DNA from 3 places in the Paenibacillus sp. FSL H8-0122 genome. Region 1 is predicted to be linked to each of the others. Evidence: predicted binding sites of a transcription regulator. Region 1 holds the regulator's gene; each other region holds the start of a gene.
What was found. The regulator Rex, encoded in region 1, represses fermentation and respiration genes when NADH is low (regulators of the CRP and FNR family bind a similar motif). The targets are predictions, from matches to a motif close to TTGTGAAATATTTCACAA.

Region 2: NSS64_RS19880 (flavocytochrome c) is a predicted target of Rex. The motif match lies at 2,989-3,006, and genes of this name have one in related genera.
Region 3: pflB (formate C-acetyltransferase) is a predicted target of Rex. The motif match lies at 5,631-5,648, and genes of this name have one in related genera.

Annotation. Positions count from the first base shown of each region.
Region 1 is NZ_JBBOTB010000001.1:1,943,282-1,950,914, reverse strand. It holds gene NSS64_RS08465 (AAA family ATPase) at 1-773, opposite strand, end outside; gene NSS64_RS08460 (hypothetical protein) at 766-1,308, opposite strand; gene NSS64_RS08455 (aminoglycoside adenylyltransferase domain-containing protein) at 1,534-2,301, opposite strand; gene NSS64_RS08450 (cell wall elongation regulator TseB-like domain-containing protein) at 2,576-3,097, opposite strand; gene NSS64_RS08445 (amidohydrolase) at 3,127-4,428, opposite strand; gene NSS64_RS08440 (redox-sensing transcriptional repressor Rex) at 4,418-5,068, opposite strand; gene dinG (ATP-dependent DNA helicase DinG) at 5,225-7,633, opposite strand, start outside.
Region 2 is NZ_JBBOTB010000001.1:4,595,337-4,602,969, reverse strand. It holds gene NSS64_RS19895 (flavocytochrome c) at 1-691, shown strand, start outside; gene NSS64_RS19890 (FMN-binding protein) at 717-1,076, shown strand; gene dcuS (DcuS/MalK family sensor histidine kinase) at 1,281-2,894, shown strand; gene NSS64_RS19880 (flavocytochrome c) at 3,022-4,581, shown strand; gene NSS64_RS19875 (NAD(P)/FAD-dependent oxidoreductase) at 4,681-5,919, opposite strand; gene NSS64_RS19870 (hypothetical protein) at 6,108-6,341, shown strand; gene NSS64_RS19865 (spore coat protein) at 6,378-6,776, shown strand; gene NSS64_RS19860 (Lrp/AsnC family transcriptional regulator) at 6,945-7,436, shown strand; gene NSS64_RS19855 (aminotransferase class I/II-fold pyridoxal phosphate-dependent enzyme) at 7,450-7,633, shown strand, end outside.
Region 3 is NZ_JBBOTB010000001.1:1,696,150-1,703,782, forward strand. It holds gene NSS64_RS07195 (carbohydrate ABC transporter permease) at 1-425, shown strand, start outside; gene NSS64_RS07200 (ABC transporter substrate-binding protein) at 558-2,027, shown strand; gene adhE (bifunctional acetaldehyde-CoA/alcohol dehydrogenase) at 2,854-5,475, shown strand; gene pflB (formate C-acetyltransferase) at 5,737-7,633, shown strand, end outside.

The sequences.
Region 1 (7,633 bases):
TGCAGGTCGAGAATCGACTTGCGGCCCTTCTTATCAGGCATATCCACCTGAATATGGCGGTCAAAACGCCCCGGGCGCAGCAGCGCAGAATCCAGCATCTCCTTGCGGTTCGTTGCGGCTACCAGCAGGATGCGCGGGGTATCATTGTTATAAATCCCGTCCATCTCCGTCAGCAGCTGATTGAGGGTCTGATCATACTCACGCTGTTGTCCGCCTTCGCGCTTCCCGCCGATGACGTCGATTTCATCAATGAAAATAATGGCACTTTGCTTATTCTCCTTGAGTGCGCGTGTGCGGGCATCCTTGAACAAATCGCGTACGCGTCCCGCACCCACACCGACATACATCTCAACGAATTCACTGCCCGAGGCAGCTACAAACACGGAGCCCGTATAATGCGCCGCAGCCTTAGCCATCAGCGTCTTTCCTGTTCCCGGAGGACCTGTAAGCAGAATTCCCTTGAGCGGGCGAATCCCGAACTTGCTGATTTCTTCGTGCCGGATCAGGAAGTCCAGCGCTTCACGCAGCTCCTGCTTGGCATTGTCCTGTCCGCCGATCTCTTCAAAGGTCAGCTTGGAGGGGCCGTTCTTCTTGCGCTTCTTATCTGCACCTGCATTAACCGTCAGACCGCCACGGGCATGGGCAATGAACAGGAGCGCGGCAACCATACCCAGCGCTATGATTACAGGGAAGATATTAATCCCCACAAAAGCCATAAAAATCAGCATGACCGGAACGAATCCGGCTACAACCTCTTTCCAGTACTTAAACATTGTTCCACACTCCCATCTTGGCTGCTGCACGCGGCAGAATAATGAATTTGCTCTCTGTGCCGTTGCTCAGGCTTACATATACATTATTGTCGTCAATCTCTGTGGCGGCTGTAACCCCGCTGTACTTGCTGTCCTGCTCCTTAAGTCCGTCCAGCTTCGCTGGTATCAATGTATACTTCCGGCTCTCCATCGCTTCTGCTACAGAGAACATCGCTTTATCCCAGTACTCATCCAGCAGCTCGCTCGGCTTCTGCTCCACATCCAGCTTCAGGGTCCGTCCGTCAATAGCAGTGCTGCCTTCTCTTGATACATACTGCACCAGTTCACGTAATTTCGTGCCCGGCTGCAAATCCAGTTTCAAAGTGACCTCATTGCGTTTAATAGTAATATGGGAATCCTTCACTCCCTCGTAGGATGATACCAGCTTCTGCAGCGGCTCCTGCACCGCGAATGTACGGTAAGAATACCAGCCGCCAAACAATAATGCAGCAGACAGCAGAGACGTTAGCAGTACAGGCATGAGACGCAGTTTCAAGAAACGTCCTCCTCTCAAAAATGACCGAGCATAACTCTATAATAAAGACCATCCAGCGTGTCTAGCGCCCTTCCGAGACTGACATGCTCTTAAGCATGTCCTGATACAAGTAGTAGTATATCACAGGTGTATATACGATTTTACATAAAGTTGTGAATATATTTAAAATTTTTGATACTAATTTCTGGATGTTTCATGCACTTATCATTTTTGCCCGGCCCATCTTCAGTTCGCAGTCCGCTTGATTTCAGCCATCATATATTCCGCAAAATCAGTTAATTCGCCCGGTTCATAGCCTTCGGCGTCCCCCGCACCGCTATATTCCTTCAGACACTGTCTAAGCAAACCGTGATAGACTTCAGGCAACTGCTGCAGCCCCCACTCCCCGCCTTCCTTCTTGGAAGAAACATGACCTTCCTGCATATAATAGAGTACCCTGCATAGATTCAGTGTGTAATACACCGGTGATTTCTTAATATTCTGCGGTGCATCATCGATATCCCTGATAATGGAATCCAGATAGTACCTGTTGTCTAGCGGCGCAAAGGCCTCGCGGATCGGCTCCCCGTACAAGATAAACCCGCGATGGTAGACTACTGTAAAATGCGCCGCCAGATCAGCATCCTCAAAGCCGCCGCACAGATAATTCTCATCAGCTCTGTACCGCTCTACATGTGCTTCCGAAAAGTGAAATTCAAAAGGCGTAGGATACACAAAATTGCGCAGGTATGTCTTAAGGACGATAGATAGTTCAATTCCGCGCTTATTCGGCAGACTGTCATGATAAGCTACAATACGCCTGGCAAGTCTATGACTGACCTCTGCGGGCAGCTTGTCATGTACGACGATCAGCAGATCGATATCGCTGGTATCGGGGTGAAAACAGCCCATCGCCAGTGAGCCATGCACGTAAATTCCCGACAGATTCTCCCCCAGCTCCTCCTTGAACAGATCCACCGCCTGATACAAATATGCCAATATTTCCAATTTCATCAACCTCCTTGTTACATTCAACATGCAAGTTATTGATAGCAGATTAGGGATTACTTTTAATATATCAATTGATATATCTCAGAAGTGAAGGGGTACCGATTTCCTTCATCCCTCACCGTCAAAATAATAAAATAACCCCACAAAGTGGGGCTTTAGCGTAGGTGTTGACTCAGGTACTTTGCGGGGACCCCAAAACATATAAATTTATCTGTTAAAAAAACGGGAGAACAGATAAACTGTTCCCCCGCATGTATTCTTCCGCTGAGCGCTTAGCTTAACGGTTCGGCAGACTGTACCCCTCACCGATGGCGCTGCCATCCTTGAAGCGGTAGAAGCTGTAATAGAATCGCCCGTCTTTTTTGTAAAATAGCTGCCAGGCATATTCCCCGTTGTATACACCGGGCAGCAGCCGTTCAATCGTAATGTCCGGCAGCTGAGCGGCTATGATTCCACGCATTTTCTCTTCTGAGGTGCCATTGCTCAGTTCCTCTGCATACAGGTCGTTGTCGCCTCCGGCAGGCTTGCCCTCCAAGGTGAAACGGACCCACACCATCAGATCGGTCCCTGCTTCATTTTTACCGGTCAGCACCCAGTAGATCTCATTCTCATTCCAGACAGATTTCTGGGCCTTGGTAACCTCTGTTAGTCCGGCACGCGCCCGGGCCAGCTCCTTGGCCTCACTCCGCTCGTTCCACTGGTCCTTCATAATGTAGGCATAGAACTGGCTTAGTCCGAACAGAAGGAGCAGCACCACGGTAATCCCCAGCCAGATCCATCTTCTCCTCTTCTTCTTCACCACGCTGCTTCCTTTCCCGTTTCCCTGAATTACCGTTTAAGCAGGCTCTCGAACGTCTCCTGTGCTTTGCGGCGGATGGCTTCCTCATCAAGTGTCAGGCATTGTCCATGCTTCACAACCTGCCGGCCGTTCACCCATACATGCTCCACATCCTTGGCACTTGCCGAATATACGGCATGGGAGAGCAGATCGGTATGCGGCAGCAGATGCGGCTGGTCAATATCAAGTGCGATGAAGTCGGCCTTCATTCCTGCGGCAAGCCGGCCTACCCCGCTTAGGAAAATAGACTGCGCCCCATACTCCGTAGCCATCAGAAGCGCCTCAGGAGCCGGTACCGCTGTGGGATCACCGCTTACGCCCTTGTGAATCAGAGCCGCCAGCCTCATCTCTTCGAACATATCCAGATTATTGTTGCTTGCCGCGCCGTCTGTACCCAGGGAGACCTTAATCCCGGCTCTCAGCAGTTCAGGAACACGCGCAACCCCGCTGGCCAGCTTCAGGTTACTGCCGGGGTTATGCGACACGCCAACGTTATGGCGGGCCAGAATCCCGATCTCTTCATCGTTCAGATGAACCCCGTGGGCAATGAGCGAAGGACGGGTGAACATCCCGAGCTTCTCCAGATGTGCGACCGGACGCAGGCCATAGTCGGCCACGTTCTGCTCCACTTCATGGCGCGTCTCGGACATATGGGTGTGCATTGGCAAGTCCAGATCATGGGCAGCCTGCACAAACTTCATGAAAAACTCTGGAGGACAGGTGTACGGGGCGTGCGGCGAGAGCATGGTCGTAATTCTGCCATCAGCCTTGCCGTGCCAGTTACGGGCAAAAGCAATCGCCTCAGCGAGCTTGGATTGCTGTACCTCTTCCGGGCATAGCCCAATTACGCCGCGCATCAACACCGCACGAATACCGGACTGCTCGGTCACTTCCGCTACCCGGTCCATATGATCATACATATCGAGGAAGGTGGTTGTGCCGCCCTTCAGCATCTCCAGCACGGACAACGAGGTTCCCCAATATACATCATCACCAGTGAATTTCTCTTCCATCGGCCACATCTTCTCCTGCAGCCAAGACTGAAGCACCATATCGTCGCCGTATCCGCGCAGCAGTGACATTGCAGTATGACCATGGGTATTGACCAGACCAGGCATGAACAGCAGACGGCTGCCGTCTACGACCTGTGCGCCATCCTCCACTGCCGGCTCAGCTTCACCTATGTAAGTAATCAAATCATTCTCCAGGGTCATGTACCCGCTCAGAACCGGCTTGTCACTGCCCGGAACCAGGAAGTGCCCATTCTTGATTATCGTGATCTTACTGCTCATCTTCAGCCTCATCCTTTCCATCATGCAAATAATAAGCCAAGCTCTGCAGATCTGTGGTGAAATCTGCGGCATGAATCCGGATATTGGCAGGCGTCTTGAGAATAACCGGTGCAAAGTTCAGAATCGCCTCGATACCGGAATCGACAAGAATATCAGCTACGTTCTGGGCTTCGCTGTCGGGCACGGTAATAATCCCGATCCGGATGCCCTGCGAGCGGATTGTACTGCTTAGCTCCTCCATCGGCTGCACAACCAGCGAGTTGATCTGCTGGCCTACCTTCGGCGGATAGGCATCGAAGATGGCAGTAATCTTCATCGTATCCTTTAAGTAAGCGTTGTAGTTAGACAAGGCATGACCGAGATTACCGGCTCCAACCAGTGCAACATTAATTTGCTGGTCAAGCTTCAGGATATGGCGGATCTTCTCAATCAGATAAGATACATCATAGCCGATGCCTTTTCTGCCAAAATCACCGAAATAAGCCAAATCCTTGCGGATCTGGGCGGGATTCAGATCAAGCTTCTGGCCCAGCTCCTGAGAAGAGACTGTGGAGATTTCACGTTTTTGGAGATCGTTCAGGAAACGCAGGTACACTGGGAGCCTGCGCACGACGGCCTCCGATATTTTATCCGATTTCATGTATTCTCCTCCTTCAAGTTGATGTAACATCACAAATTCGCTTCATGTAATGCCGATTATAGCAACCGTGCCCCGCCGCCTGCCGGAGTGGCAGGGCAGGCGGGAACGGATCTTCAGGTTAATCATGACTTATTAATAATAGCAATAGCAGATGAATTAGGAAACCCCGCCGTCATCCAGCCATTCGGCAATTCTCGGGACCATCTGCTCGGTGAGCATATGCTCCATCTTGGGACCGGGGAGCGAGTACAGGAAGTACTTTCCGTAATGCGATTCAATGACTCTGGTATCGTACACAATTACGATGCCCCGGTCCTGCGCCGTGCGGACCAGCCGCCCGAAGCCCTGCTTGAAGCGGATGACGGCCTGCGGCACGGACAGCTTCATGAACGGATTCTTCTTCTGTGCCTGAAGCAGCTCCGACTTCGCTTCTGCCAGCGGGTGATTCGGCGGCTGGAACGGCAGTCTGACAATCGCCAGGCAGGTCAATGCTTCTCCCGGGATATCCACCCCTTCCCAGAAGCTGCTGGTACCCAGCAAGACCGAAGCCGGGCTATCCTGGAAGCGGCGGATCAGCTTGCTCCGGCTGCCGCCTTCCACGCCTTGTCCCAGCACCGCAATATCCTGTGAGGCAAGCGCCTCCTTCAGCGGCTCATAGACCTGGCGCAACATCTTGTAGGAGGTGAACAGCACCAGCATCCGCCCCCGTGTTGTTACAGCTGTCTCGGCAAGGGAGTGCACGAGGGTGTCCACAAAGCGGGCATCCCCTATACTTCCCTTGACGCTCGGGAAGTCCCGGGGAATGACCAGGAGCGCCTGCTCACGATACTTGAATGGTGATGGAAGCAGTGCAGTCATCAGACGCCGCTGCTCGGCAGCCTCGCCAAGACCCAGGTTATCGATCATGAACTGGAAGGATTTATCCACGGATAAGGTGGCCGAGGTCAGGATAATGCTCTTCTTCTTATCGAAGAACAGCTCCCTAAGCTGGGTGCTGACATCTACGGGAACAGCATACATTTGCAGCGACTTACCCTTATAATTACCGCTTCCCTCCAGCCAATACACGATATTCTCATCATTCAGGCTCATGAAGAAGCGGATCTGCTCTCTAATGGATGCCAGATCTTTGAATAACCCGCCGATATCGGTCACAAGGCTGTCTGAGGAGGATTGGCTGTCCGTGTCACGCATCTCACTGAGCATTTTGTCGCCCTTGCGGATGATATCGCTCAGACTGAGGTTCAGTGTATTCTCAAGGGCAGCCAGCTCCTCCCAATCCTTCGGCTTCTTGCCCGGCTGCAGGCGTGCCACCAGCTGGCCTGCTTCACCGGCCCCGGCATCGCTGCGCTCGGGCAGCAGGCTGAAGAGCCGGTCACTAAGCGCATCCCAGGACTCCTTCACCGTCAGCAGATCTGGATAGATCCGGTCGATCACGCCGCTCCATTCGGAAGCCTGCTCACTGCCCGAAGACTGCAGACTCTGGCGGAGGGCAGGCAGCTGCCCGCTCCGGCTATCCTTATAGAGACGGGTGAGGGTATGGGCGAATGTGAAATATTTCATCTGCATGCCAAGATGCTTGCCGGCAATATCCTCCAGATGATGGGCTTCATCAATCACAAGATGGTCGTACGCCGGAAGAAGCTGATGCCCGGCTTTGACATCTGCGAACAGCTTGGAGTGATTGGTGACCACCACATCGGAGATCCCGGCTTCATGCTTGGCCCGGTGGTAATAGCATTTGCGGAACCAGGGACAGGCGCGTCCCAGGCAGGAGTCGGTATCACTGGCTACAGTCTCCCAGAAATCGCCGCCCCGCCCGCTTAAGTTAAGCTCCTCATCATCGCCGGTCGTCGTCTGGGTTAGCCAGACGAGCATTTGCGCAGCGGTGAGCGCTTCTTCCCTTGGACTCGTAAAGTCCTTTTTGTTCATTCTATGTTCGAATTTGCGCAGACACAAATAGTGCCCTCTTCCCTTAAAGATGGAGGCCTTGAACGGGAACGGCACAACACTGGTTAAGAGCGGGATATCCCGCTCCCGCAGCTGGTCCTGAAGGTTAATGGTATGAGTGCTGACCATCACCTTCTGATCACTTTTCACACTATGGTAGATGGCCGGAAGCAGATAACCCAGCGATTTGCCGGTGCCTGTTCCCGCTTCAATCAGCAGATGCTTGTCCTGCTCAAGCGCTGTAATGACCTCATGGATCATCAGCTCCTGGGCTTCCCGGCTCTCATACTGGGGAAGAACAGCCTTCAGCCGCTTGGTTACCTCATCCATATATTCTTCAAAGGTAATATTCTCCAGCGGATTGACGCTTCCTTCCTCCCGTGGCACAGCCAGCTCTGCCCAGTCCCCCACAGCCAGCGCAAGCTGGCGGTAGAAGCTCAGCTCACCTTCCGGCTGAAAGGTCTCCATCTCCCGCTCCCGCAGCAGACCGTCGAAATACCAGGCCAAATCACTGTCTTCGTCCGCGAACAGCTCATTCAGCCGCTGAATCGTCAAGAGCGGCAGACTCTGCAGCTCTTCCAGACATTTGAGCAGCACAATAGCCGTGGCAAGCGC
Region 2 (7,633 bases), 2.7 Mb from region 1:
AACCGGCGATGGTACAACGATGGCAGAGAAGATCGGTGCCAAGCTGGTAGACATGAAGGAGATTCAGATTCATCCGACCACCATTCCGAATCAAGGCGTGCTGATCACAGAAGGGGTACGCGGAGACGGTGCAATTCTGGTCAATAGCGAAGGCAAGCGCTTCACGAATGAACTGCTGACCCGCGATGTTGTGTCCCAGAATATTCTGGCCCAGTCCGGCAAAGTAGCTTATCTGATCTTCAATGATGAGCTGCGTGCGAACCTGAAGGCAACCGAGGTTTATTTTGGAATGGATCTGGTCAAAGAAGCGGCAACACCTGAAGAATTGGCGGCACAGATCGGTGTAGACGGCAAAGCACTGGCAGATACACTGAATACGTATAATGGCTTCGTTGCTTCCGGTAAGGATACAGAGTTTGAACGGCCGGATCTTGAGCTGTCTTTTGAAAAGGGTAAGTACTATGCGATTCAGGTAACACCGGGAATTCACCATACCATGGGCGGAGTAGCGATTAACACTCAGGCTCAGGTACTGGATACCAAGGATCAGGTCATTGCCGGGCTGTATGCTGCGGGCGAAGTAACCGGCGGAGTACACGGCGCGAACCGTCTGGGCGGTAATGCACTGGCAGACATCACTACCTTCGGGCGGATTGCAGCGGATGAAGCTGTGAAGGCACTTAAGAAATAGGAACTTTCAGAAGGAGGAATTACTCATGCACAAGTGGACAAAAACCTTGCTGTTCTCTGCCCTCGCGGCTGCAACAGTACTAACGGCGGGCTGCTCTTCAGCTTCCGGCAAGTATGTGGACGGGACATATGATGGTACAGGCAAAGGGGTCAAGAGTGATATTAAAGTGGCGGTAGAGATCAAGGATGAGAAGATCGACGCTATTACCGTAGAGGAGCATAAGGAGACGCAGGCGATGATCGATGCGGCCGTGGAGAATACGATTCCTGAAATTATTGAAAAGCAAACCACAGAAGGCGTAGACGCCCTCTCCGGTGCTTCCGGCTCCAGCGGCGGAATTATTGAAGCGGTGACCCAGGCGCTGGAACAGGCCAAGAAGCAGTAAGTCATCATTCAATTGCTTATAAAAGAGTTGTGGTCATATCACCCGAGCAAGCCCAGCCCTCCTGTCTCCGGCAGAACGGCTGGGCTTGCTGCATAGTTCCATCCCCAGGAAGCGATTCCCGGGAGTAGCTTTACAAATTCAGGTTCAACTAATATAGTTCGAATGGTATAGGAACATGGGACATGAAGGGAGGTCTTCGCACCAGTGGCCAGGAAAAAAAGCTACAGTCTGCGCACAATGATTGCCGTCATGGCGTCTGCCGTTGTCCTGCTGGTATTGCTGATTTTATATTTTATTTTCCGCAATCAGATTATTCCGCAGACCCGGCAGGCACTGGAGGATAAGGCGATTACGATTGCCCGTACCATCGCCCTGATTCCGCTGGTCTCGGAGGGACTCAGTGAAGGCAACAGCAAGGAGATTCAGGACTACACCTCAAGAATCGCCCGCCGTAATGATATTATGTTCGTGGTAGTGACAGATATGAAGGGAATCCGCTATTCCCATCCGGATGCCTCGCTGGTCGGTCTGCCCTTTGCAGGAGGCGGTCAGGAGATATCGCTGCGCGGAGGGGAGAGTATCTCCGAAGGGGCCGGGCCGCTCGGCAGATCCCTGCGCGGCTTCGTGCCGGTCTATAACAACCGGGGGCATCAGGTGGGAGTGGTCATTGCCGGTCTGTCCCTGGAGCGGGTCGAGCGGCTGGTCCTGATGAATGAGTGGACGATTATTGCGATTCTGGTCTCGGGAGCCTTGCTTGGAGCGGGAGGAGCATTCATCCTCGCAGCCCGGATCAAGCGGATGGTGTTCGGGATGGAGCCGGAGGACATCTCCAAGCTGCTCCAGGAACGCAGTGCGATGCTGGAATCCACGCGCGAGGGAATTATTGCCGTAGATCAGGAGGCGCGGATCACCATCCTTAATATGGAGGCGCAGCGGCTTCTGAGGGCAGCGGGGATTGGCGGGAGCGCCATGAACCGGCAGATTGCCGAGTATTGGCCGGAGCTGGGTCTGGAGCGGGTATTGGCTGAGGGAGAAGGAATACAGGACCGGGAGCTGGAGCTGGGAGACAGCTCTCTATTGGTGAACAGCCTTCCTGTCCGTGTTAACGGTAATATTGTTGGCGCGATTGCCACCTTCCGGGATGAGACTGAGCTGGCTGTGCTGGCGGAGAAGCTGTCGGGAGTCTCGGTCTATGCAGAAGCGCTGCGCTCCGGTGCCCATGAGTTCATGAACAAGCTGCACGTGATAATGGGCATGACACATATGGGCCTGTATGATGAGCTGCAGCAATATATTCTGGGGACGGTAAGCAACTACCAGAAGGAGATCGGGGCGATTACGAGACAGATCAAGGACCCGGTGATGGCCGGATTTCTGCTGGGGAAGCTGAGCCGGGCGCGCGAAGCGGGAATCGAGCTGCTGTTGACCGGGGACAGCTATCTGCCGGAGCCGGCCGATCCGCAGGTGATTCATGAGCTGATTACGATTGCCGGCAATCTGCTGGATAATGCTCTGGAGGCGCTGGGGGAGCTCCGCGAGCAACCCGTGAAGCGCGTGGAGCTTGCTTTTCAATATGAAGAAGGGCGGCTGCTATGCGAGGTTAGCGATAACGGTCCGGGAATTCCGGCAGGCCTGAAGGAGAAAATCTTCGTTCAGGGCTACTCCTCCAAGGGTGAACAGCGGGGGATCGGCCTATATCTGGTGAAGAAAAGTGTGGACAAACTCAAGGGCCATCTTGAGCTTGCCGCCGGCTGCGGGCCGGGAGCGCATTTTATCGTGGATGTGCCTTATGAGGTGAAGGAGGAGGAGGGGATGTGAACATTTAAGGTCCATATGCCCGCTTACTTTAGTTACAAAACTCTTTAATAATTTACGGAAGGTTCCACAAACCGCTTCTTTGACGCTATGATAATTGTGAAAATATGCACAAGGGGGCACAACTCACATGAATAAGAGATTAACAGCGGCGCTTATCCTCGTTCTCTCCGTTATGCTTGTTATTGCAGGCTGCGGAAACAACAATGCGGGCAGCAGCAAGAATGAGAGCAAGGGAACAAGCAGCGCGACCACAGAGCCTGCAGCAACGGCTGCACCTAAAGAGACAGCAGAGGCCGTGTCGGGAGCATCCGAAGCGAGCTATACTCCGTACGATCAGTTAAAAGATAAATATGATATCGTCATCGTCGGTGCGGGCGGTGCGGGAATGTCTGCTGCACTGGAAGCCAAAGCGGCCGGCATGAACCCGGTCATTCTGGAGAAGATGCCGGTAGCTGGCGGCAATACTACGAAATCCTCCTCGGGAATGAATGCATCGCAGACCAAGTTCCAGAAGGAGCAGGGCATCGAAGACAGCAACGAACTGTTCTATGAAGAGACCCTTAAGGGCGGACATGATACGAACAATAAGGAGCTGCTGCACTTCTTCGTGGATCAATCCGCAGGGGCCATTGACTGGCTCGATTCCATCGGAATCCGCTTGAACAATATTACGATTACCGGCGGAATGAAGGAGAAGCGTACGCACCGTCCTGAAGACGGCTCGGCAGTGGGACAATATCTTGTAGCAGGCCTCGTCCGCAATGTTCAGGAGCAGGGAATTCCGCTGTTCGTCAATGCGGATGTGAAGGAGCTTACGGTACAGGACGGTAAGGTGAACGGCGTGAAGGTGCTGTTCAACCAGGCCGACGACAAAACGATCAGCGCAGCAGCAGTTATCGTAACCACCGGCGGTTTCGGTGCCAACAAGGAGCTGATCTCCAAAGTCAGACCGGACCTGGAAGGCCTGGTCACCACTAACCAGATTGGCAGCACGGGCGACGGTATCGCCATGATCGAGAAGGTCGGCGGAACTACCGTAGACCTGGATCAGATTCAGGTTCACCCGACCGTACAGCAGGAGAAATCCTACCTGATCGGTGAAGCGGTCCGGGGCGAAGGGGCTATTCTCGTATCTGCTGAGGGCAAGCGCTTCGGCAACGAGATGGACACCCGTGACAAGGTAACAGCTTCAATTAATACGCTTCCTGAGAAATCCGCTTATCTCGTGTTCGATGCCGGAGTGAAATCCCGTGTCAAAGCAGTGGATCAATACATCAAGATGGGTGTGGTCAAGACCGCAGATACCATCGAGGCATTGGCGGATCAGATGAAGGTTCCGGCTGCTGCACTTAAGACTACCGTGGATACTTGGAACGGTGCGGTGAAAAGTAAGTCGGATGCCGAGTTCGGCAGAGCTACCGGTATGGATAATGATCTGTCCGCTGCTCCCTATTATGCCATCCAGATCGGCCCTGGGATTCACTATACGATGGGCGGAGTGGTGATCAACACCAACACAGAAGTCTTGAACAAAGAGGGCAAGGCGATTACCGGCCTGTTCGCGGCAGGAGAAGTGGTTGGCGGGCTGCACGGCGAGAACCGTATCGGCGGCAACTCGGTAGCCGAGATTATTATCTTCGGACGTCAGGCCGGGATCAAGTCGGCTGAATTTGTAAAAGCGCAATAAGCTATTATTTCATATTGTTGTCATGTAAAAGGGATGCCCCGCAGCCGTCACAGACTGTTGCAGGCATCCCTTTTTGATCCTCTTGCCGCACTATACCGTTTAAGCCTCTATAGCCGGGGAGGGCGCAGGCTTCGCCGAACGGGTCAGCGAGAACAGCTCCAGCTCCGGGCGGCTTTTGCCGGACAGTGTATCTGCAAGCAGCTCGGCGGCAATCATGCTGTAGACCGTACCGTTTCCGCCATAGCCTTCAATGAAGTAGCAATGCGGGAACTCCGGGTGCGGTCCCATATAAGGCAGTCCGTCATGGGTGGAGCCGAAGACCGCTCCCCAGGAATATTCGGCCTTGATTCCTTGCAGTTCCGGGAACAGGGCCGTAAGCTCCTCGACCAGACGCTCACACTGGGAGAGGACCCTTACCTCACGCCGCTCCACGCTGGTAAGCTGCTCATCCTTGCCGCCGGCGATAATCCGTCCTTCAGGTGTAGTCCGGAAATACAGATAAGGCCGGGCCGTTTCCCAGAGCAGGCTCTGCTCATGCCATTTTGGAAGATGCGGCAGAGGCTTGGTCATAATAGCATAGGTGTTAATCAGCTCTGCCCCCCGGTCCTTCTTCATCTCCTGGGTCTCATACCCCATAGCAAACACTACCTTCTTGGCGAAGATCCGGCCGTTTGCAGTATGACAGATGACCCCGTCGGCATTGTAATCATAATGAAGGGCTTCGGTCTGCTCATAGACCCGGACTCCGCCGGAGTGCGCTTTATGAATCAGGCTGTGTACGGTGCGCAGCGGATTAGTCTCCGCATCTCCCTTAGCATACAGCGCACCTGGTTTGGAGAAGGCGTAATGGGCACGGATATTCTCCTCCTCCCAGAATTCCGAATCGAAGCCGTGCTTGATCAGATTCTCATTCTCCAGCTTCAGCATAGCTACATCTTCCGGCGTACTGGCATATAGCAGACTGCTGCGCTCAATAATCTGCGGATCGATGTCCAGCTTGCCGGGCAGGGCAAGAATCGCACGCATGGCCTGCTGGCACAGCTTGTAGAACAACACGCCATTCTCTTCCCCAAAAGTATTCATGCAAGCTGTCAGCGACTTGTCATTGGCGATCTGCAGCAGTCCCGTATTGGCGTGGGAGCTTCCGGTGCCGATGGTTCTTTTATCGATGAGGACAGTATCTGCTCCGCTAAGAGACATGCGGTACGACATCATTGCTCCGCCCATCCCGCCGCCTACAATGAGACAGTCGCAGGTTATATCTTCCTCAAGCACCGGATATGCCGGAGGCTCAGGCAGTGTGTGTTCCCAGGGCAGTTGCCCGCTGACGAGTTTCATAGATCTGTTCGCTCCTTTATGTCATTCAGAGTAGTATTATTTGCACTATTGAAGAGTCTCATGCGTCAAGACCTTAAGGATTATTCATCAAGTGTGAGCTTGCTTAATGTACCTTCCGGCACATAAACAGCCTTTCCCGGAAGCATACTAAGGAACGCTTGAACAACCAGAAGGAGGGAATACCGAACATGCAATCTAACCAAATGCAGGCACTAAGCGGAAAAGAATTGGAGTATATCGCCGATTCTATTTCCAATGAGGATTTGCTGATTAAGCAGCTCGCGGCTACAGCCGGAACCACTCAGAACTCGGCCGTGCAGGGGATCTGCATCCAGCAGATTCAGAGTCATACCCATCATATGGATATGCTGGTCCAGCTGCTCCATCAGCATCAGCAGTACGCACCATCGCAGCCGCAATAACAGGGATAACCCACAAATTCTAAAGGAGGTTTTACTGTGTACGCACAGAATGGAACGCCGTTTATGGCGGATGAAGATTTACTCTACACGATTTTGGCCGATCTGAAGCGGACAGTCCGCGAGTACACCACAGCAGCAACAGAATCGAACTGTCCCGCTGTAAGACGGGTATTCAATGATTTGACCATGGATACCCTCAGAATTCAGGGGGAATTGTACATGAAGATGTCGCAAATGAACATGTACACCGTTCCGGGCAAGGCACTGCGCCAGGATGTGGACAAGCAGATTCAGAGTGCCCAGCAGACCCAGCAGAAGCTGCAGCAGTTCGTGCGTGAGAAAACAGGCGGGGCAGGAGCCTATAACCAGGCTTCGAATGTTCAGCAGCACCAGCCGAACGTCCAGCAGCATCATAACGGTTCCTATTATATGTAACCCTGGCGATGGTCCTGTGAAGCATTAGAGCGCTTCCCCGGCCATGCAAGAGAAAATACAAAGGGAATGAAGTCATATAGCCCCGCCTCGGCGGGGTTATTTTGTTTGCAGAACGGTACTTTTCATGTCATATTAATACTAAACTCTTTTTTGCAGGAGGCCCTAAGAATGAATGAATTGAAGAGGAAAGTGCTGGAACTGCTCAAGGAGGACGCGCGAAGCTCAACGGCATTAATGGCGACCCTGCTTGGTGCGGAGGAAGAAGATGTCAAGACCGTGATCGCCGAAATGGAGCAGGATCATGTCATTGTGAAATACGCGACGGTTGTCAATTGGGACAAAGTCGATGATGAACGGGTGACTGCCCTGATCGAGGTACAGATCACCCCGGAACGGGGCCGCGGCTTCGAGGGCATCGCCGAACGCATCTATCTGTATCCGCAGGTTAAATCCGTCTATCTGATGTCCGGCGCTTACGATCTGCTGGTGGAAGTGGAAGGCCGCAATCTGCGCGAGGTTGCTAATTTTGTGTCCGAGAAGCTGTCACCGATTGATGCTGTGCTCTCTACCAAGACCAACTTTACGCTCAAAAAATACAAACAGGACGGTATCATCTTTGAAGAGCATGAGGAAGACAACCGTCTGATGATATCTCCGTGAAGGATGTAATGTCATGATCATTAATAACGCTCAGCATACAGGAGATAAAGGCAAGTCGATGAACTCTTATTTGGCCCCGCTGGTCCAGCAGATTCAGCCTTCGGGCATCCGCAAGTTTTTTGATCTGGCGGCAGGCAGCAAGGATATTATCTCGCTCGGTGTCGGCGAGCCGGACTTCAAGACACCTTGGCATGTCA
Region 3 (7,633 bases), 250 kb from region 1:
TCAATCAATATGCGGCCTTCTGGCTGCCGGCAGGCGCGAACACGTTCTTCTTCCTGCTGCTTAAGAATTTCTTCGACGGGATTCATCCCGAGATTCTGGAAGCCGCACGGATGGACGGGGCTTCGGAGCCGAGAAGCTTCTTCACCATCGCGGTGCCGCTGTCGGTTCCGATTTTTGCAACACTGGCGATCTTCATCTTCTCCACAGCCTGGAATGACTGGTTCTGGCCGTCGCTGGTCATGCATAGTGAGGAGAAGTATACGCTCGCTACCGCTATCTATAAGTACGTTATTAATGTAAAAGCACTGAACACGAACATCAAATTCGCAATTCTGTTCATCGTCTCTCTGCCGCCGATCCTCGTGTTCCTGGTCTTCCAGAAGTTCATTATGCGCGGAGTTTCATTGTCTGCGGTCAAAGGCTAAGCAGGAAGGAAGAGGTCCGGTTGAGATCGTAAACCTGCACATGAAGGGGATATAAATACACCTCGTTTGTAAACGGTTTCTCTTTTAAGATGAATTTGTAAGCTCATTATGATATGGAAAAGGGGAGTTACCATGCGTAAAGTTTCCAGCGTATTCGCCTGCCTCCTGGTCACGGGGACGTTATTGTCTGCTTGCGGCGGCAATAATAACGGCAACAAGCCGGCGGCTGACGGGGGAAAAGCGACACCTGCACCAGCAGCAACCCAGGCGGCCGAAGAGTCAGTCGCTCCGTCTGCAGCACCGGCTGACGATATCACCCAGAGAAAGGTAACAATCAAAATCCACTATCCAACGCCGGACCTGACCGAGGTGAGAGCGCAGGAGGATGACAAAATCAAGCGGTTCCAGGAAGTCTATCCGAACGTGGAGATCGTCAAGGACGACTGGCAGTATAATGTAAGCGAGATCGGGGTGAAGATGGCAGCGAATGAAGCGCCGACCTTCTTCAACACGTATGCCACCGAAGCCAAATTCCTGATTGAGAAGGGCTGGGTAGCCGACATCACCGATCTGTGGAACAACTATGAGTTCAAGGATCAGATCAACCCTGTGCTGCAGAGCCAGTTCATTATCGACGGCAAGGTGTATGGGGTTACCCAGAAGGGTTACGTCACTACAACAATGATCAACAAGAAGATGCTGGATAACAAAGGTGTAGCCGTACCTCCAATGGATTGGACCTGGGACGACATGCTGAACACAGCCAAAGGAGTCGCCGATCCCAAGAAAGGCATCTCCGGGATTGCGCCAATGGGCAAGGGCAACGAAGCAGGCTGGAATTGGACCAACTTCCTGTTTGAAGCAGGCGGGGAGATTCAGAAGATTGAAGGCGGCAAGGTAGTGGCAACCTTCAATTCCGAAGCCGGGATCAAAGCGCTGGACTTCTATAAGAAGCTGAGATGGGAAGCTGGGGCCGTTCCCCAGGATTGGGCGCTCGGCTGGGGCGATGCGGTAGGTGCCTTCCAGCAGGGGCGCACCGCGATGGTGATGGCCGGATCTGACGGTGTCATTGAACAGGCGCTTAATCAGGGCGGGTTCAAGCCTGAGGATGTGCTGACCTATCCAATGCCTGCGGCTGAGAAAGGCGGCAAGCATACCGGTGTTCTCGGCGGCGACTATCTGGTCATCAACCCTAACGCCAGCAAGGATGAGCAGGAGATGGCCTTCCGTTATATTACCTTCGACTATTTCTCGGATAAAGGCCTGGAAGCGCTCGATGCCATTCTGCAGCAGCGCAAGGCAGACGGCAAATACTTCATTCCGCCGCTTCTTGATTACTATGCCGCTGATTCCGAGTTCGGCAAGAAAACCAAAGCAGTGTATGACAAATACTCTGATATCGTATATCAATACAATACAGATATTATGGCTCTGCTCGACGGCAAACCTGAGGCGCAGTACAATACCCAGGACTACTATGCAACCATGTCCAATGTCATCCAGGAGCTGTTTGCCAAGGAAGGCACGGACTCCAAGGCCCAGCTTGATGCAGCCGCCGCAACTGTACAGAAGAAATTCTTCGATACCATTAAGGTGGAGTAGCCTGGGATGTCTCTTTCTAGACTTGGGGGAAGAGATGAATAAGGGGGGACAGCGGAGATGCTGTCTCCTTTTTTTCCTTTCAGGAAATTATGCCAGTAACCTTTTAAGAGGAATCCTGCCAAAAGTGCAACATTAATGCCCCAAAGAAGCGTTCTATGCTGAAATCCTGCACGAACTGCAACAAATTCAGCGCTAACGTGCTCTAAACACCGGAATTTGTGCAAATAATGCAACATTGTACTTGCAACCCGTAAAAGGTATATAGAAATCCTGCAAAAACTGCAACATTACTGCTCCTTACTGCTCCTTCAAAGCGGCCGGTGAGAGATGCATTAGCATTGTTCACCCGCAGGGTAATTTTGTTCAAAGATAAGAATTTATGTGCTTCGCGCTATACAGCATCCTGATCATTCTCGCTGAAACGGTACCACCCTTTAAAAGGACGACAAAGCCGTCTCCACTTCTAAGCAGAGATTTATATTTATATTCACCCTCAGAGTAAGTCTATAGAAGAGCAATGGATGAACCGAGGTGACTTCTTGGCATAGATGAACAGAATTCCTGAGGCTCACCCGGCATAGCAAGGCAAAGTGGGCCATCAACACTGTAGTCTGTCGTATTGCGTTCGCAGAATAGACAAATATCAATTAAATATTACATATAATATGGAAAAAACGCTAGTATATGATCGAATGAAAGCGCTTTGAAAACAACTCAAAAAAAACTTTAAACTTTGTGAAAGATTTCACTATACAAGGTGAAAAGGATGTGCTAAGATAAATGTATAGAAAGAAACAACCTAAAAATTGACAGGAGGACGAGGGAGATGGCAGTTAAAAACGAAGTCGCCGCCCAAGTGAAACAAACCACCGCTGAAGAGTACATTCAGGTTTTGGTGGATAAAGCAAAGAAAGCCCACGAAGCGTTCATGGGCCTGGATCAAGAGCAGACAAACACAATCGTTCATGCAATGGCGCTGGCCGGACTCGACAAGCATATGTACCTGGCAAAACTGGCTGTTGAAGAAACAGGACGCGGAGTATACGAAGACAAAATTACAAAGAACATCTTCTCCACTGAATATATCTGGCACGGTATTAAGTACGACAAGACTGTAGGCGTTATTGAGGATAACGCTTATGACAGCTTCCAGAAGATTGCCGAACCAGTCGGAATCATTATGGGTATCACACCGGTAACCAATCCAACATCCACCACGATGTTTAAGGCTTTGATTTCCGCTAAGACACGTAACCCTATTATATTCGGTTTCCACCCGTCAGCGCAAGAGTGCAGTGCGGCAGCAGCCAAAATTCTGCATGATGCAGGCGTAGCAGCAGGCGCACCTGAGAACTTCATCCAATGGATTGAGCTTCCTACGATGGACAAAACAAACGCACTGATGAACAATCCGGACGTTGCACTGATTCTGGCAACCGGCGGATCGGCAATGGTCAAGGCAGCTTACAGCTGCGGCAAACCGGCACTCGGCGTAGGTCCTGGTAACGTGCCTGCCTTCATTGAGAAGAGTGCTGATATTGATCAGGCTGTAACAGACCTTATCCTGTCGAAGACTTTTGATAATGGTATGATCTGTGCTTCCGAGCAGGCAGTTATCATTGAAGAAGCTATCTTCGATCAAGTGAAGAAGAAAATGATTGCAAACGGCTGTTACTTTGTGAACAAAGAAGAAGCAGCTAAGCTGACCAGCGGCGCAATGAATGTAGAGAAATGTGCGGTTAACCCGGCTATCGTTGGCCAATCCGCTGTGAAGATCGCTGAAATGTGCGGTATTCAGGTTCCTGCCGGAACGAAGATCCTGGTAGCTGAGCTTGAAGGTGTAGGTACTAAATATCCATTGTCCGCTGAGAAGCTGAGCCCGGTTCTGGCTTGCTACAAAGTGAAGAATGCTGACCAGGGTATCGAACGCGCAGCTCAAATCGTTGAATTTGGCGGCATGGGCCACAGCTCGGCTATCCATTCCAACAACGAAGAAGTAATCATGAAGTTCTCCAACCGTCTGCAGACCGGACGTATTCTCGTCAACTCGCCATCCACACACGGCGCAATCGGCGATATTTACAACACTAATATCCCTTCATTGACACTGGGCTGCGGATCTTACGGACGCAACTCGGTATCGCAGAACGTGACTGCCATCAATCTGATCAACGTGAAAAGGGTGAACCGTCGTACCGTGAATATGCAATGGTTTAAAGTACCTGACAAGATTTACTTCGAAAAGGGAGCCACTCAGTATCTGGCTAAAATGCCTGACATTACACGTGTAGCCATTATCACTGACCCTATGATGGTGAAACTGGGATATGTTGAAAGAGTGGAGCACTATCTGCGTCAACGTCAGACTCCTGTAGCCATTGAAGTGTTCTCGGAAGTTGAACCGGATCCATCGACAACTACTGTAGAAAAAGGCGCGGCAATGATGAACAGATTCCAGCCGGACTGCATTATCGCACTCGGCGGCGGTTCCCCAATGGATGCTGCCAAGGGCATGTGGCTGTTCTACGAACATCCGGATGCTGACTTCAACGGTCTGAAGCAGAAGTTCATGGATATCCGCAAACGGGTATACAAATTCCCTAAGCTCGGCAACAAAGCGAAATTCGTTGCGATTCCTACAACTTCCGGTACAGGTTCCGAAGTAACCTCGTTCGCAGTTATCACAGATAAGACTACGGGTAATAATACTAAATATCCGCTGGCCGACTATGAGCTGACTCCAGACGTAGCTATTATCGATCCTGAGTTTGTATACAGCTTGCCAAGAACTGCAGTTGCCGATACAGGGATGGACGTATTGACACATGCAATCGAAGCTTATGTATCCGTAATGGCCAGTGACTATACCGATGGTCTGGCAATCAAAGCCATTCAACTGGTATTCCAGTGGCTGGAGAAATCCGCACTGCAAGGCGACAAGCTGGCCCGTGAGAAAATGCACAACGCTTCGACACTTGCCGGTATGGCCTTTGCTAATGCATTCCTGGGGATTAACCACAGCTTGGCGCACAAATGGGGCGGACAGTATCACACCGCACATGGCCGCACTAATGCGATCCTGATGCCGCATGTTATTCGCTACAATGCCAAGAAGCCTACGAAGTTCGCTTCGTTCCCTAAATATTCGCACTTTGTAGCAGACGAACGGTATGCTGAAATCGCCCGTATTCTGGGATTGCCGGCACGCACTACCGAAGAAGGCGTAACAAGCCTGATCAATGCGATCCGCGACATGAACAAAAAACTCGGCATCGAAGAATCCTTCTCGGCGCTTGGTTTCGATCCTAAGGACTTCGAATCCCGTGTAGACTATCTGGCTGACCGTGCATTTGAAGACCAATGTACAACTGCCAACCCTAAAATGCCGCTGGTATCCGAGCTTGCTGATGTATACCGCAACGCATTCTACGGCAAATTCGATAACTAATTAACGGTTGCCTGGCAAAGAATAAGGTTAAAGGTTAATATGGGACTGGATGGAAGTGACAAATATCACCGAAAGAGTGATATTTGTCACAGTCCTTTTTCAGAAAATAAACTAAAATGTTTATATAGACAACGATCCCTGATATAAAGATGTGATTGTGAATTTTATAACAACTGTCAGCTACGGGATCACGAGACACGGGATTAACCTTCAAGCCCGCGATCTCTACAAATATACTAAATATAAATGGAGGGATTTAGCATGTCGGTGATTGAAAAAGAAGTACAAGAGGTTAAGTCTGGCTGGAGAAATTTCACAAAGGGTACATGGTCCAAGAAAGTTGACGTTAATAACTTTATTGCCAAGAACATCAAGCCTTATGAAGGAACTGAAGATTTCCTTGTAGGTCCTACCAGCAACACAACTGAACTGTGGAAGATTATCTCCCAGCTGAGTAAGGAAGAAAGAGAAAGAGGCGGCGTATGGGACGTTTCCCTCGATACTGTCTCCACTATCACTTCCCATGCTCCTGGTTACATTGACAAGGACAAGGAACAGATTGTCGGCGTTCAGACTGATGCGCCTTTCAGACGTTCCATCCAACCGTTCGGCGGTATCAAGATGATGATCGATGCTACTAAGGCTTACGGCTTCGAGCTTCCGCAGAATATCGTTGACATGTTCACGAACATCCGCAAAACGCATAACCAGGGCGTATTTGATGCATACACACCAGATATGAGAGCTGTGCGTAAATCCGGCGTAATCACAGGCCTTCCTGATGCTTATGGCCGCGGACGTATCATCGGCGACTATCGCCGTATTGCTCTGTATGGTATTGATTTCCTGATTAAAGACAAGAAGCAGCAACTGGCTGAGCTTGAAGTAGACTCTATGACAGAAGATGTTATCCGTCTGCGTGAAGAGCTGTCCGAGCAAATGCGTGCTCTGGGCGAACTGAAACAAATGGCCGCAGCTCATGGCATGGATATTTCCAAGCCGGCAATGAACTTCAAAGAAGCTACACAATGGGTATACTTCGGATATCTGGCAGCTGTTAAAGAACAGAATGGTGCGGCAATGTCTCTGGGACGCGTATCTTCCTTCCTTGATATCTATGTTCAACGTGACATTGAAGAAGGTACTCTGACTGAAGAGCAAGCTCAAGAAATCGTTGACCATTTCGTAATGAAGCTGCGTATCGTGAAGTTCCTGCGTACGCCTGACTATAACGACCTGTTCTCTGGCGACCCTACTTGGGTAACAGAATCCATCGGTGGTATGGCTGAAGACGGCACAACCCGCGTAACCAAGAATAGCTTCCGCTTCCTGCATACCCTGTACAATCTGGGACCGGCTCCAGAACCGAACCTGACTGTACTGTGGTCCGAGAAGCTGCCTGAAGGCTTCAAGAAATATTGTGCCAAGGTATCTATTGAGACCAGCGCTATCCAATATGAGAACGATGATGTAATGCGTCCATACTGGGGTGAAGATTATGCGATTGCCTGCTGCGTATCCCCAATGCGTATCGGTAAGCAAATGCAGTTCTTCGGTGCCCGTGCCAACCTGGCTAAGGCTCTGCTGTATGCGATCAATGGCGGTAAAGATGAGAAATCCGGTGCTCAGGTAGGTCCTGAATATCCTGCGATCACTTCTGAATACCTGGATTATGATGAAGTAATGAAACGCTTCAAACCAATGATGGAATGGCTGGCTAAGACTTATGTCAATACGCTGAACATCATTCACTATATGCATGACAAATATTCCTACGAACGTATCGAAATGGCGCTGCATGACCGCGACATTCTGCGTACTATGGCTTGCGGTATTGCCGGACTGTCCGTTGCTGCTGACTCCCTGAGCGCAATCAAATACGCTAAGGTTAAGCCAATCCGCAACGAAGAAGGCATTGCTATCGACTTTGAAACTGAGGGTGAATTCCCTTGCTACGGTAACAACGACGACGCTGTTGATGGCATTGCTGTTGAACTGGTTGAAACCTTCATGTCGATGATCCGCAAAAACAAAACGTATCGTGATGCTGTGCCGACTCAATCGGTACTGACTATCACTTCAAACGTTGTATATGGTAAAAAGACTGGTACTACTCCTGACGGACGTAAAAAAGGCGAACCTTTCGCTCCTGGTGCTA